DNA from 2 places in the Simiduia sp. 21SJ11W-1 genome. Region 2 is predicted to be linked to the other one. Evidence: predicted binding sites of a transcription regulator. Region 2 holds the regulator's gene; the other holds the start of a gene.
What was found. The regulator FliA, encoded in region 2, starts transcription of late flagellar genes. The targets are predictions, from matches to a motif close to TAAAGTTATNNNNNNNNCGGCCGATANCC.
Positions count from the first base shown of each region.

Region 1 (7,635 bases), 1.6 Mb from region 2:
CCCCTAGACGCGCCCCGCTAGGCAACGGCGCTTATTCAAACTCGCTGATTGAGGCGGGTTCGCCAAATTCATCCACACACCTGCTTGGCACATTCAGCCTTACCTGGCTGTGGCGCAGCGCGCGCTTGATATCTGCCAGGTAATCACAGCGGTCTTTACTGGTAAGGCGAAAACTCAGCTGTTGCAGTTGGCCAAAGCCGCCCAGCAAATGCAGGTCACTCACCGGGTTGCCCCGCAAATCGAGCTTGGTGAGCTTGTCGAGATTTAACAGTGGCCAAATGCTCGCCACTTTATTGTTTTTTAATTTAAGTTCGCGCAATTGGTAAAGTTTACCCAGCGGGCTCACCTCTGCAATGCGATTGCCAGAAAGGTCTAATTCTTCCAGGTGGGTGAAGTGCTCAAGGCCCTGAAGGCTGCGTATGCCGGAATTTTTGCACGCCAGCGTGCGCAAGTCTGTGGGTTGGCTGAGGGCTTTGGCCTCGGTGTGCGAGAGCGCACGGGCCACGCGCTGTTTTACGCACTCGTAGAGGTTGGTGTCAGCAATGCCAAGGGCATTGAGGCTAACGAGCGTGGCGTCGTAGTCGGCACTCTCGCCCTGGCGTGCCAAGCGCTCGGCTTTTAATTCTGCGTAGCGTTTGCTGGCTTCGGATTCCGCGGCTTGCTCTGCAGGCGCAGGCCCGCTGGTGCATTTGCCGAGGGTAAAAACGGCCGCCGCGGCGGCCATAAATACGTAAACCGAGGCGCGCTGCATCACTTAACCGTTGGCGGCGTTGGGCAGCGGAAGTTGCGCCAGCCGCTGTTGAATCCGCGCTAAAATCTGGGCGCTATCAAGGCCCGCCGCAGACAACATTTCCGCCTGCTTGGCGTGTTCTATGTAGGCATCTGGCAGGCCCAGTTGCAGCAGGGGTACCAATATGCCCTGGCTGTTGAGGTATTCCGCCACCGCAGAACCCGCGCCGCCTGCCAGGGTATTTTCTTCCAGCGTCACCAGCAATTGATGGCTGGCGGCCAGTTCGCTGATGATTGTTTCGTCCAGCGGTTTCACCCAGCGCATGTCGATGAGGGTGGCGTTGATTTCGTCGGCCGCCAGTTGCGCGGCGCCAAGCAGGGTGCCAAAGCACAAAATGGCCACCTGGGCTCCGGGTTTCACCTGGCGGGCAACGCCGATGGGCAGCGGCGCCAGCTGCTCGTTTACCGCAGCGCCTGTGCCTGTGCCGCGCGGGTAGCGCACGGCGGCCGGGCCCTCGTACTGGTAGGCGCTGGTGAGCAGGGCGCGGCACTCGTTTTCATCGGAGGGGGCGGCAATGATCATGTTGGGAATGCAGCGCATGAAGCTTAAATCGAAGGCGCCGGCGTGGGTGGGGCCGTCTTCGCCCACCAGGCCCGCGCGGTCGATGCCGAAGGTGACATCCAGGTTTTGAATGGCCACATCGTGCACCAATTGATCGTAGGCGCGCTGCAAAAAGGTGGAGTAAATGGCCACCACGGGTTTTTGGCCTTCGCAGGCCAGGCCCGCCGCCAGCGTTACCGCGTGCTGCTCGGCAATGGCCACATCGTGGAAGCGCTCGGGGAAGCGGCTTGCAAACTCCACCATGCCGGAGCCTTCACACATGGCCGGTGTAATGCCCACCAACCGGCTGTCTTGGGCTGCGGTGTCGCACAGCCAGCGGCCAAAAATTTCCTGGTACTTGGGCTTTTTAATTGCGCTGGCATCCTGCACGGGCGCTTTGGGCTCAATTTTATTGAGCGCGTGATAACCCACCGGATCTGCCTCGGCAGGCCCGAAGCCGCGGCCTTTTTGGGTGATGATATGCAAAAGCTTCGGGCCCTTGATATCGCGCAGGTTGCCCAAATAGCGCACCAGGCGCTCGGTGTCGTGGCCGTCTATGGGGCCCACGTAATTAAAGCCCAGCTCCTCAAACAGGGTGCCCGGCGACACCATGCCCTTCATGTGTTCTTCGGTTTTGCGCGCCAGCTCCCAGGCCGATGGAATTTTGGAAAGCACCTTGCGGCTGCCCTCGCGCAGGGCGTTGTAGGTTTTGCTGGCCCAGATGCGCGAGAAGTAGGTGGCCAGGCCGCCCACGTTTTTTGAAATCGACATGTTGTTGTCGTTCAAAATAACCAGCATGTCGGTTTCTGTGTGGGCGGCGTGGGTAAGTGCTTCAAAGGCCATGCCGGCAGTCATGGCGCCATCGCCGATGATAGCCACAGTTTTGTGCGGCAGGTCTGCCATCTCGTGGCCCAGTGCCATGCCGAGTGCAGCCGAAATAGACGTGCTGGAGTGGCCCACGCCAAAGGTGTCGTAGGGGCTTTCGGAGCGCTTGGGGAAACCAGCCAGGCCGCCTTTTTGGCGCATGCTCAGCATTTGCTCGCGCCGGCCGGTAAGAATTTTGTGCGGGTAGGTTTGATGGCCTACATCCCATACCAGTTTGTCGTCGGGCGTTTGATACACATAGTGCAGCGCCACAGTCAGCTCTACCACGCCCAGGCCCGCGCCAAAATGCCCGCCGGTTTGCCCCACGCTGTAGAGCAAAAAGTGGCGCAGCTCTTCTGCCACTTGCGGCAGCTGGCTTACCTCCAGCGCACGCAGGTCGGCCGGCGTATCGATGCGGTCGAGCAGGGGGGTGGCTGGGCGCTGGCGGGGTATTTCATTAAACATGGCGTTGCTGGTATCTGTGCGGGTGTGATTCACCGGATCGGCCATTTTAGGCGCCGAACCCTCAAATGACTAGCGCCAATTCCGGCGCCAGCGTGGCCTTTTACGCGCGCCGCTCAATGATGTAATCGGCCAGTTGACGCAGGTAATTGGCCTGGGGCCCGAAACCTGCCAGGGCCTCGTGCGCCTGCTGGTGCAGTGCGCGGGCCTTGTTTTGGGCGGCTTCAAGGCCGAGTAGCGACACATAGGTGGGCTTGTTGTGCTGCTGGTCGGCACCTTGTTGTTTGCCCAGGGTTTCGGTATCGGAGATCACATCCAGAATGTCGTCTTGCACCTGGAAGGCCAGGCCAATGGCCCGGGCATAGAGCCCGAGCGCCTGGCGCTGGGCCTCTGTGGCGCCGCCTGCCAGCGCGCCCAGCTCCACGGCTGCGGCAATCAGTGCGCCGGTTTTGTATTGGTGCATGGCCTCTAGTGCGCCGATGCTGAGTTGTTTATCCACCGCTGCAAGATCTATGGCCTGGCCCAGCACCATGCCCCGCGCGCCGCTGGCCTTGGCCAGGCACTGCACCATGGCCAGTTGCTCGGCGGCGCCCAGAGGGCTTTGCACCAAGAGTTCGAAGGCCAGCGCCTGCAGTGCATCACCGGCCAATATGGCGCTGGCTTCATCAAAGGCAATGTGGGTAGTGGGCTTGCCCCGGCGCAGGTTGTCGTCGTCCATGGCGGGCAGGTCGTCGTGAATCAGGCTGTAGGCGTGAATGGCCTCCACGGCGGCTGCCGGCCAGTCGAGGCCATCCGGCCGGCCCGCTGCCACTGCCTGTGCGGCGGCGTACACCAGTAGCGGGCGCACTCGCTTGCCGCCATTGGTGAGGCTATAGGCCATGGCGTCACGCAGTTGTGCGCCCTCGCCTGCAAAGTGCGCCAGTGCCTCTTGCAGGCGCGCATCCACCGACTGCCTCACCTGGTGGCTGAAAGCCAAAAGCTCTGGATGCATGGGCTAGGCGTCCTGCTCGGGCTGGTCTAGCGGCTCAAGGCTCAGTTCGCCGTTTTTTTCCAGCAGCAGGTTAACCCGCTGTTCGGCTGCCTGCAGGCGGGCCTGGCATTCGCGGGTAAGCTGCACGCCTTCTTCAAAGGCCTTCAAAGATTCCTCCAGCGACAGGTCGCCTTCCTCCATGCGTGCCACCAGCGCTTCCAGCGCTGCCAGTGATTGTTCGAAGTCTTGGGCTTTTTTGCGGGTGGCCATGGGGTGCTCCTTCGCAGGCGGCACATTCTGCACCACCTCTGTGTGAAAAGCCGCAACCCTATACGAGGGGTGCAGGCCGGTCAATCTGTGCAGGGCTCGGCATTCTTGCGGCAAATCCATGCTAAACCCGTATTCCTAACTAAACTCATTTTGTGGCCCCCGGTTTAGAAACCCGGGTGCCGGACGATAACCAGAGAGATGCCCGCAAGGGTGTGCTGCATTGAGGGAATTAAGGAGTACTTTGTGGATTTAGCCACGCTCATTGGGTTGGTGGGTACCATCGGCCTGATTCTTACCGCCATGCTCATGGCCGGTAATCTGGAAATGTTTGCCGATGCGCCCTCTTTTGTGATTGTGGTGGGCGGTTCGACGTTTGCGGTAATGATCAAATTTGGCCTGGCCCACTACCTCTCGGCCATGAAGATTGCCGGCAAGAGCTTTATGTTCAAAAGCAGCGATCCGGTAGACCTGATTGCCGAAATTGTGGAGCTGGCCGATGCCGCGCGCAAAGGCGGGCTGTTGAGCCTTGAGGGCAAAGAGGTCAGTAATTCCTTTTTGCAAAAGGGCATCCAGTTGTTGGTAGACGGCCACGACCCGGAAGTGGTGAAAACCCTGCTCTCGAAAGACAAGGCGCTGGCAGTAGAGCGCCACGAGTTGGGTGCGGCCATCTTTTCAGCCATGGCAGAAACGGCGCCGGCCATGGGGATGATTGGCACACTGGTGGGGTTGGTGGCCATGCTGTCAAACATGGACGACCCGAAATCCATTGGCCCGGCCATGGCCGTGGCACTGCTCACCACACTTTATGGCGCCATCATGGCCAACGGCCTGTTTGGCCCCCTTGGCGACAAACTCAAGCTGCGTGCCGGTGAAGAGGCACTCACCAAAAGCCTGGTCATTGATGCGCTGCTGGCGATTCAGGGCGGCCAGAACCCGCGGGTGATCGACTCTATGCTGCGCACCTACCTGCCTGAAGGCAAACGCGAAGCGGCAGACGCGGGCTAAGGGGCAGAGGCTGTGGCCGACGAAGAGCACGAGTGTAAATGCCCGCCGCCGGGGTTGCCGGCCTATATGGGCACCTTCGCAGACCTGATGGCACTGCTGATGTGCTTCTTTGTGCTGTTGTTGTCTTTCTCCGAAATGGACGCCATGAAATTCAAGCGCTTAGCGGGCTCTATGGCGCAGGCCTTTGGCGTGCAAAACAAACTCAATGTGGTGGATGTACCCAAGGGCACCAGTGTGATTGCCCAAGAGTTCAGCCCCGGCACCCCAAACCCCACACCCATCAACGAAATTTGGCAAAAAACCGACGACAACACCGAGAGCAGCCTGGAGGTGCAGTGTACCGAGGAGTACGAAGTTGAGCAGGGCGACATCAACAACGAGGCCGGCGTTAAAGCCCGATTGAAAGAAAAGCTTGAGGAGATGATTGAGCAAACCGAGCAAGATGCGGTGGAGCTTGCGCAATCGTTGCACGATCAAATTGTGGCGGGTGAAATTGAAATTGAATTCCAGGGCCGCAAGATTATTATCCGCATCCGTGAAAAAGGTTCCTTCCGCTCGGGCTCGGCCGAGCTTGTGGGCAACTACGCCGATGTGATGGAAGAAATCCGCGCCGTACTGCGCGCCAAGCCCGGCAAAATAGAAGTGCAGGGCCACACAGATAACATCCCCATTGCCACGGCGCGCTTTCGTTCAAATTGGGAGCTTTCCTCCAGCCGCGCGGTATCGGTAGCCCAAGAGCTGATGCGCGACAATGAAATCAACCCGCGCAGGTTTCAGGTATCGGGCTTTGCTGAAACCAAACCGCTGGTGCCCAACGACAGTTCAGATAACCGCGCGCGCAACCGGCGTGTGGAAATTGTGATTCAGCAGGGGCTGGATTCAAACATTTCCGAGGCCGACATCGAAGTGCTCAAAGAAGAGGGGCAAGACATTTTGCGCGATCTGGATCTAGACCCGGAGTATTTGTTCGACCTAGACCCTAACGAGGTATTTTAATGAGCGAGCGGCGCCGTTTTTTCCGCATTAACGACCGCGTGGGGGTGGCCTATCGCGTGTTGACCGAAGCCGAGGCCAATAGCCGGCAAGAGCGCGACAGCGAGCCCATGGATACCCTGAGCCTCTTGTCGCACTATGAATCCACCATCGAGCAATTATTGCCGCAGGTGGAATCTGAGGTGTTGGCGCAGTTGCTGGGCACGCTCAACAAAAAAATTAACTGCATAGTGGCGCAACTGGAGCTAGACAGCCGCCTGGTGCGCGATATTGCCCACAAGGTGCGCGAAGTGAATATCAGCGCCTGTGGTATGGCTTTTGTTGCCGATGAACATGTACCGGCCGGCAAAATCCTGAGCCTTGATCTGGTGTTGCGCCCGGAGGGCAATCACATTGCCACCTACGGGCGGGTGCTCGATTGTGAGACAACCGATGCCGGCCACTATGTACGAACAAACTTCATCGCCCTGAGCCCCTTCGACCAAGAGGTGTTGATTCAACACATAGTGCGCAAGCAAGGCTGGCTGATTCGCGAGCAGCGCGACCGCGAAGCCATGCAGGAGCACGCCGAATTACAGGAAGAACTTCAAAAGCCGCCTGTGACGCCGCGCACAAAATAGTGGCCTTGTAGGAAAAGGCTTACACGCATTGCCGCCATTGGCGACTATTCGCCCGTTGCAAATACCCAGAGAATGCGCCCCGTAAGGACACATATCAGGGACGATGGCAGGGAGTTAGACGGAACGATGCCGCATACTACCCGAACGGATTTAGGGTCATCCTGTAAACGCCGCAGCATTCGTGCTGCGGCGTTTTAGTTTGTGGTGTCATAAACATGACTTTTTAGTGCGCTAAAAAGGGTTGACCCGGTGATCAGATTTCATACACTGGATGCATTAACCCAAGGAGGACATGGCCTTCTACCAGCGCACTTGCCGCCCAAGTGACAAGCCCCTGCCGCCCGCCGCGCCGGCCCTTGGACTCCTCACCTTCACGTTTTCACCCACACCCGTCAAACCCCCCTATACCTGCAGGCGTTATCGCTTGCTTGCCGCTGTTTTCAACATACCTTTTTGGCTGTATCGCACCGTTCATTACAGGGAGAGCGCATATGTCTGAGGCACGCATTCTGCGGTTAAATCTGGCCGGCCAACCCATCGAGTGGATTCACTGGCAGGAGGCCGTGTGCCTGTATGCCCGCGATCTTGTGAAGTGGAGCCTGGGCGGCGTGGTGCGCCAGGTGCGTGGCGGGCGCTCGCGCTTTACGGGCCTTGTGAGCCGCGTGCAGTTGCCGTCGATCATCGCCTGCGGCGGTGCGCACATGGCGCCCATGCGCCTGGTGCCGCCGCTCACTAACCGCGCCTTGTTCCGGCGCGACGACTACCGCTGCCTCTACTGCGGCAAGCACTTTAATTTTTTAAACCTCTCGCGCGATCACGTACACCCAACCAGCCGCGGCGGGCGCGACCGCTGGGAAAATGTGGTGGCCGCCTGTAAGCGCTGCAATCAACACAAGGGTAATTTCCTGTTGAGTGAAATCGACATGCCGCTCATCGCCTTACCTTACCGCCCCAATAACGCCGAGTACCTGGCATTGGTAAACAGCGAGCGCATCCGGGGCGACCAAATGGAATACCTGCGCCCGCAGTTTTCCAGCAACAGCCGCTGGTTGTAAGTGGGCTGCCCGTGAATGGGGTATCCTTGCGTTTTGGACATTAACGCGGGAAGCAATTGTGAAAGT
Region 1 is NZ_CP090959.1:3,488,814-3,496,448, reverse strand. It holds gene L1F30_RS15345 (response regulator) at 1-21, shown strand, start outside; gene L1F30_RS15340 (leucine-rich repeat domain-containing protein) at 32-751, opposite strand; gene dxs (1-deoxy-D-xylulose-5-phosphate synthase) at 755-2,659, opposite strand; gene L1F30_RS15330 (polyprenyl synthetase family protein) at 2,760-3,647, opposite strand; gene L1F30_RS15325 (exodeoxyribonuclease VII small subunit) at 3,651-3,896, opposite strand; gene pomA (flagellar motor protein PomA) at 4,140-4,901, shown strand; gene L1F30_RS15315 (flagellar motor protein MotB) at 4,914-5,897, shown strand; gene L1F30_RS15310 (PilZ domain-containing protein) at 5,897-6,514, shown strand; gene L1F30_RS15305 (HNH endonuclease) at 7,006-7,569, shown strand; gene L1F30_RS15300 (multifunctional CCA addition/repair protein) at 7,628-7,635, shown strand, end outside.
Region 1: a site for FliA is predicted at 4,060-4,088, ahead of pomA (flagellar motor protein PomA). Genes of this name have one in related genera too.

Region 2 (7,635 bases):
AGTGCAAGGCCCGGGCGCATTACATCACCTGTGGCTGCCTCTTTTACCGATATTTCGCACTGCTTATCTAACCGCTCTGCAAATGCGCGGGTAAAATTTTCCGGCATGTGGAGCACCAGTAAAATGGGCACAGGAAAGCTTGCCGGCAGCCGCTTTAACACATCGGTAATCGCCAGCGGGCCTCCGGTTGAAGCGCCGATCACCACCAACTTTATGCGGCCCTTAAGGGGTACCTGGGGCTTGGCCGCGGGCACAGCAGGCACAGGCGCCTGGTTTTTTGGCCGAGCGATGGCAATGATCTTTTGATAGAGTTTTTGCTTGAGGGTTTCAGAATCGCTTGAGACTTCCGAAAAATTCTTTGGCAAAAAATCAACTGCACCTGCCTCAAGGGCATCAAGGGTGGTGCGCGCACCTTCATAGGTGAGCGATGAAAACATCAAAATAGGTGTTGGGCGATCGCGCATGATTTGGCGCACGGCAGTGACGCCGTCCATCATGGGCATTTCGTAATCCATTGTGATGACATCGGGCTTTAAGGCATTGGCCTTCTCTATAGCCTCGCGCCCATTGGCGGCAACACCCACCACCGTTAACTGCGCATGGGCACCAATAATTTCTTTCAGGCGCTGCTGAAAGAAATTGGAATCGTCAACAATAAGTACTTTGATGGTCATAGGTGGCCACCCACAACCGGGCGGGCGTTTATAGGAATGGACTCTGTCTCAACTGCCAACCCCCACATGGTTTACCTTTTCTGGCCGGCGTACCGTTTCAGCATGCTCGGCACATCAAGAATCAAGGCGATGGTGCCATCCCCTGTGATGGTGGCGCCTGCCATGCCGGGTGTACCCTGCAGCATTTTACCCAGCGGCTTGATAACCACTTCTTCTTGGCCAATAAGCTGATCCACCACAAAACCTACCCGCTGCGTGCCTACGTTTACAATCACCACATGGGCCTCTTTAAGCTGTTCGCGCTTGCCGCCTTTTATTAGCCAGCGCTTGAGGTGGAAAACCGGCACGGCTTTTTCACGCACGGTTACGCACTCCTGGCCGTCTACCACGTTAATGCGCGTAAGATCCATGTGGAATATTTCGTTCACGCTAACCAGTGGCAAGGCGAAAGTTTGCTTGCCAAGCATAATCATCAAAGTTGGCATAATCGCTAGCGTGAGCGGCACCTTGATAATGATACGGGTGCCTTCATTCAGCTTTGATTGAATCTCTATCGAGCCGTTTAACTGGGTGATTTTGGTTTTCACCACATCCATGCCCACACCGCGGCCAGACACATCGGAAATTTCGGTTTTGGTGGAAAAACCCGGTGCAAAAATGAGCGCGAAGGCTTCGGGATCTGAAAGACGCTGGGCGGCGTCTTCATCCAGAATGCCCTTTTCCACGGCCTTTTCGCGCAGTTTTTCCGGGTCCATACCGCCGCCGTCATCAGTGATAGACAACAGAATATGATCGCCCTCTTGCTCGGCGGCGAGTATCACTTTACCTACCCGGGGCTTGCCCTTGGATTCGCGCACATCGGGCAACTCAATACCGTGATCTACCGAGTTGCGCACCAGGTGCACAAGCGGATCTGCCAGTGCCTCAACCAGGTTTTTATCCAGGTCTGTTTCTTCGCCTTGCAGTTCAAGGTTGATGTCTTTCTTAAGGGTGCGCGCCAAATCGCGTACCACCCGTGGGAAGCGCCCGAATACTTTCTTAATGGGCTGCATGCGGGTTTTCATCACCGAGGTTTGTAAATCCGCGGTGACCACATCCAGATTGCTGACCGCCTTGCTGAGCGCTTCATCGTTGGTGTTAAGCCCCAAACGTACAAGCCGGTTACGTACCAACACAAGTTCGCCCACCATGTTCATGATGTCATCCAGGCGCTGGGTATCTACCCGTACGGTTGTTTCCGCTGCCGGTGGCGGTGCTACATCTTTGGCAGCAGGCTTTGCCACAAGGGTTGCGGGCCCGGTAGCTGGTTTGGCAGCAGGTGCAGCTTTTGCCGGTTCCGGCTTGGGGCTTGGGGCTGGCGCTTGAGGCTTGGCCGCAGGCGCAGGTTTTGGTGCGGCCGGGCTAGCACTCGCGGCTGCCGCTGCGGCTTCCGCTGCAGTTGGCCCTTTACCTTTGCCGTGCAACTCATCCAGCAGCGCTTCAAATTCATCATCGGTAATCAGCTCGCCCGAGCCACCGCCAGCAGACGGTGCAGGCGCAGCCGGAGCAGGCGCTTTACCCGGCCCTTTTCCCTTACCGTGCAGCTGGTCCAGCAATGCATCAAATTCATCTTCGGTTATTTCATCACCCGAGGCAGAGGCCTGTGTGGGTGCAGGCGCGGGCGCAGCCTTCACGCTCGGGCCTTTGCCCTGCCCGTGCAACTCATCGAGCAGCGCTTCAAATTCATCGTCGGTTATATCGTCGCCACCACCGACAGCCGGGGCTGCCTGCGGCGCTGCAGCGGCAGCCGTGCCGGGCGGGTCGATTGCATCGAGCAACTCATTGAATTCGGCATCGGTAATGTCTTCACCGGGCGCGCCCTTGGTGGTTTCAGCGCTTGGCTCCGGGGCCTGCGCTTGCGGCGCGGGGGCTGCTGGCTCTGGTGCCGGATCGTTTAAATCTTCAAGGTTTACCAGCCGCTCTAGCTGATGAATCAAATCGGCGCTGGCAGGCGTTGGGGATTCGCGCTGCTGTACTTGATCAAACTGCAGATTTACGGCATCGAGCGCCTGTAACACGACGTCCATTAACTCTGGGGTAACCGCGCGTTTACCGGTGCGCAGTATGTCGAACAGGTTTTCGGTGACGTGGCAGCAATCTACCATGGCGCCAAGCTGCAGGAAGCCCGCACCGCCTTTTACGGTATGGAATCCACGGAATATAGCGTTTAGCAGATCTTTATCATCTGGCTGACGCTCCAGCTCAACGAGCTGTTCCGACAATTTTTCCAATATCTCCCCTGCTTCCACCAGGAAGTCTTGCAAGATATCTTCGTCATCGCCAAAACCCATTCAGCGCTCCTTAAACTGGCAGCCGTAACTCATCAAAAGCCGAGACTGGACAACAAATCGTCCACGTCGTCTTGGCCTGAAACCACATCTTCGCGCTTGTCGGCATGAATTTGTGGACCTTCGCCTACGGAACCTTTCGGCTCTTTGGCATCTATGTTATCGACGGGCTTTTGAATTCCTGTAATTTCTTCTACTTGCGCGGCAATGCGCATTAAATCCACCAGGCTGCCTTCTACCTCGGCAACGAGGTCCATCACCTTTTTGAGTACCTGGCCTGTGAGATCCTGATAGCCCTGTTCAAGAATGATGTCTTGCAAATTGGCGTTCAACGCACCGGCCCCGGTTTCCATTTGATCCAGAAAGGTTTCAATGCGGTGGTATAAATCCCTGAAGTCGTCTGCACTCAGTTCGCGTCGAATCAGCGCCTGCCACTGCGCCTTTAAGGCGCGGGCTTCGTTGCCTAGATCCATGGCTATCGGGGCCGAGGCCTCTACCTTATCCATGGTTTTATTGGCCGCATCCTGGGTAAGACGCAGCACATAATTGAGGCGATCGCTCGCATCTGTGAGGCTTTCATCCTGTGAAATGGGCGAATCGATATTGAAACTTCTGATTGCCGTATGCAGGCCGCGGGTAAGCTTGCCTACATTATTGAACAGGTGACGGTCGCGGCTTGCGATAATTTGCTCGATGAGCTGGGAGGCCTCGTCGAACTTATCGCCCTCAAGCTTTTCGATGAGCACTTTTGCACAATCGCGTAACTCAGCCACAAATTCCTGATTGGCCTTCTGGTCCACTTGGCTTTCCATGGGCACCCTTGATACTGTCTGTGTTATCCCACACGCTCAAAAATCTTGTCGATCTTCTCTTTGAGTACCTGTGCAGTGAAGGGTTTAACCACATAGCCACTGACACCCGCCTGGGCCGCTTCGATGATTTGGTCGCGCTTGGCCTCAGCGGTAACCATCAGTACAGGTAGCGATGCCAGCTTTTCATCGGCCCGCACTTGCTTTAGCAGTTCTATGCCGGTCATGCCCGGCATGTTCCAGTCTGTTACCAGGAAATCGAAGTCGCCGGCCTTAAGCATCGGCAGCGCTGTTGCTCCATCGTCGGCTTCCTGTGTATTGCTAAACCCCAGGTCGCGCAACAGGTTCTTGATGATGCGTCTCATGGTCGAGAAGTCATCAACAATCAGGATTTTCATGTTTTTGTCCAAAGCAACCTCCGTCGTAACTGCCGGACTCCGTTAATCTTCAGTCTAGTAGCTGGAATACTACTAGCCAGTTTTAGTCATAAAATTGGTCAATTAATTGCCGGCTGATCTATTCGCCCGCCGACGTCCAGCCGGAGAGCTTGGCCTTAAGCCTAGCAGCCGCCTGCGAATGTATTTGTGATACGCGCGATTCACTCACGCCCAGCACCTGGCCTATCTCCTTGAGGTTCAGCTCTTCGTCGTAATAAAGCGATAACACCAGTTGTTCCCTTTCGGGCAATTGGGTTATCGCCCGCGCCAGCGATTGCTTTAATGCATCGCGCTCGAAGGCATCTGTGGGGGCCTCAAGGCCAATGGTGGCGGGCTTGGTGGGGCCTGCATCGTCGTCTGTGGCCGATTCTTCATAGCTGAACAGGCGCGCACTGGTGGTGTCTTGCAAGATGGCGCGATATTCTTCAAGCGTCATCTCCAGGGCTTCGGCTATTTCTTTTTCGCCGGCTTCACGGCCAAGGCGGGCCTCCAGCTCGCCAATGGCCTGGGTAATTTTGCGGGCATTTCTGTGAACAGATCTTGGAACCCAGTCACCCTTGCGGGTTTCATCCATGATGGCGCCGCGAATGCGAATGCCGGCATAGGTTTCAAAGCTTGCGCCCTTTGAGGCGTCAAACTTCTGCGAGGCCTCTATCAGGCCGATCATGCCGGCCTGGATCAAATCTTCTACGAGCACACTGGCAGGCATGCGTAGCATCAAATGGTAGGCAATACGTTTAACCAGCGGCGCATAGTCTTCAATGCGGATCTGCTCACCAGATTGTCGGCTGGTCTGGTCATACATGGCTAATCCTTCTACTGCGGCCATTATTAGGCACCTACTTCGGGGCTTTCCAGCAGGCGTTCCACAAAGAACTCCAGGTTTCCTGTGGCGGCCTTCGGCAAGGGCCATTGCGCCACCCGCTCGGCCAGGGCGCGTATGGCACTTGAGGCCTTGGCTTGCGGCGCGTATTCCACCAGTGCGCGCTGGTGCTGAACGGCCTTGCGCACGCTTTCATCGAAGGGAATAGCCCCCTCGAATTGCAGCGCCACATCCAGAAATTTATCGCACACCTGCTGTAAGCGATGGACAAGCTTTTTGCCCTCCGTCGATGTGCGGGTCATGTTGGCCACCACCCTGAAACGCTGCATGCCGGCATCTTTGTGGAGCAGCTTAATGAGCGCGTAGGCATCGGTAACCGACGACGGTTCATCACACACCACCACCAGCGCCTCGTTGGCCGCGCGCACAAAACTCACCACGGTATCGCTAATGCCGGCGGCGGTATCTATTACCAACACATCCAGCTGGTCTGAGATATCGCTGAAAGCGCGAATTAAGGCGCCATGCTGTTGACGGCTCAAGCTCGCCATTTGTTGCACGCCAGAAGACGCAGGCACTATGCGAATGCCGCCCGGGCCCTTGATCAGTACATCGCGCAGGCTGCAATCACCCGACAGCACATCGGCCAGGGTTTTCTCGGCTCGAATGCCCAGTAGCACATCCACGTTAGCCAGGCCCAGGTCGGCATCGAGCAACATGACGCGCCGGCCCAGCTGGGCCAGTGCAATACTCATATTGACGGATATGTTGCTTTTGCCAACGCCGCCTTTGCCGCCGGTTACGGCGATCACTTGAACTGGATGGTGGCCCATGCGTGCTCCCACAATAAAACCTGCATTGATTATAGTTGCTCGGCCTGAACCTGCAGGCCGGCTTTAGCGGCTTGCACTCCAACGCCATAAGAACCCACGGGAACCGGGTTTTTGGCGGCTTTGGCCACCAGTTGATGCCCCTTGGCAACCTGGATATCTGCCGGTATTTCCTGGCCATCGGTGGTGTAGGCCAACGGCAAGCGATGTGCCAACAACATGCCCATGGCTTCACCGAGCGACGGCGTTTCATCCAATTTGGTAAGCACCGTGGCAACCGGGTGGGCCGCGCCGTATGCGTGGCAGCTGGCTTTCAGCATTTGCGCCTGGCTGTTTGCCGCCAACACCAGCAAGCTGTTTACCTTGCCGGCCTCGCGCAGCTGCGCAAGCTGCTGCTTCAGACGCGGGTCGCCATGGCGCAGGCCTGCGGTATCAATAAGCACCAGGCGCTTGTGGCTCAGGTTCACCAGTATTTGTTCAAGCGACTCGCCTTCCCCTACCACTTTTACCGGCACCTTAAGCAAACGGCCAAGCGAGGTAATTTGCTCATGGGCGGCCAGGCGGAAGTTATCTGTGGTTACCAGCGCAAGGGATTGTGGGCCGTGGGCCAATACATGGCGCACGGCTAATTTTGCAAGGGTTGTGGTCTTGCCCACGCCTGTAGGGCCCACAAAGGCATAAACGCCACCATTGGCCACCACATCGCGCCCGGCTGTTGGCAACCTTTGGGATAACAAGGCCAAAGCCTCGGCCCAGGCCTTATCGGGCGCGTGATCGCCATCTACCGCCGCGGCTATGCGCTCACATTGAAAGGCCGGCAAGCCCAGCCCTGCAAGCTTGTGCACTACCGGGTTATTAGACAAGGAGCCTGCGCGATTTGATTGATCTAATTGCTGTTTTAACAGCGTGCGCATTTCGCTCAGCTCCGCATGCAAGCGGGCCATTTCATTTGCCTGCAAGGTTTGTGCGGGCGTGGGCTCGGCATTTGGCGCAACGCCAGACTTGGCGCTCGGCTGAGCGGTGTATTGCGGTTTGTCAGGCGTGGCCTTGCGGGCCTGCTCGCGCGTAAGTTGTGAGGCCCACACATCATCAGCGCCCACATTGCTACTGGCGCCCGCACGCTGCGGGGCCTCGCGGGCCTGATTTGCCAGCATCCGCTGGCGTGCAGCTTCGATTTCAGCTGCAAGCTCCGGGCCGGTTTTACCACCAAAAAGCTTTTGGCTGATATCTTTCGGGCGCGGGTTTGATTGTGGCAGCGCCGCGTGCTGAGTGGTTTGCGCGCTGTGCGCCAGCGCATCAGATACGGCATCTTGGTGCTGCCACGCGTTATCGCTGTTTAAGGGGAACGCTGCTTCAGCCTCGGCTTTTTGCGCGGCAAATGCCTGCTGATCATCGGGCACTCGGCCCTCGGCCTCTACCGTGGCCATCAGCTCTATGCCGTCTGGGTGCCTGCGGGTAGATAAAATAATGGCATCCGGCCCCAATTGTTCGCGGGCGATATCCAACGCTCTGCGCATATTCGCTGCCACAATCTTTTTGATGGCCATGTGTATCTCCTGAGGTTAGGCAGTGGCTAAGCGCCCACGCTGCCTACAATGGTGATCTGTTTATTGGCGGGTATCTCGTTGTAGGCGAGCACCACCATATCGGGCACAAACGCGCGCACGAAGCGAGCCAGTTGGTAGCGGATCTGGCCAGACACCAGCAATATCGCCGGCGCGCCTGAGCCCTCTTG
Region 2 is NZ_CP090959.1:1,852,844-1,860,478, reverse strand. It holds gene L1F30_RS08210 (chemotaxis response regulator protein-glutamate methylesterase) at 1-674, opposite strand, end outside; gene L1F30_RS08205 (chemotaxis protein CheA) at 746-3,004, opposite strand; gene L1F30_RS08200 (protein phosphatase CheZ) at 3,037-3,813, opposite strand; gene cheY (chemotaxis response regulator CheY) at 3,837-4,220, opposite strand; gene L1F30_RS08190 (RNA polymerase sigma factor FliA) at 4,327-5,076, opposite strand; gene L1F30_RS08185 (MinD/ParA family protein) at 5,079-5,903, opposite strand; gene flhF (flagellar biosynthesis protein FlhF) at 5,933-7,447, opposite strand; gene flhA (flagellar biosynthesis protein FlhA) at 7,474-7,635, opposite strand, start outside.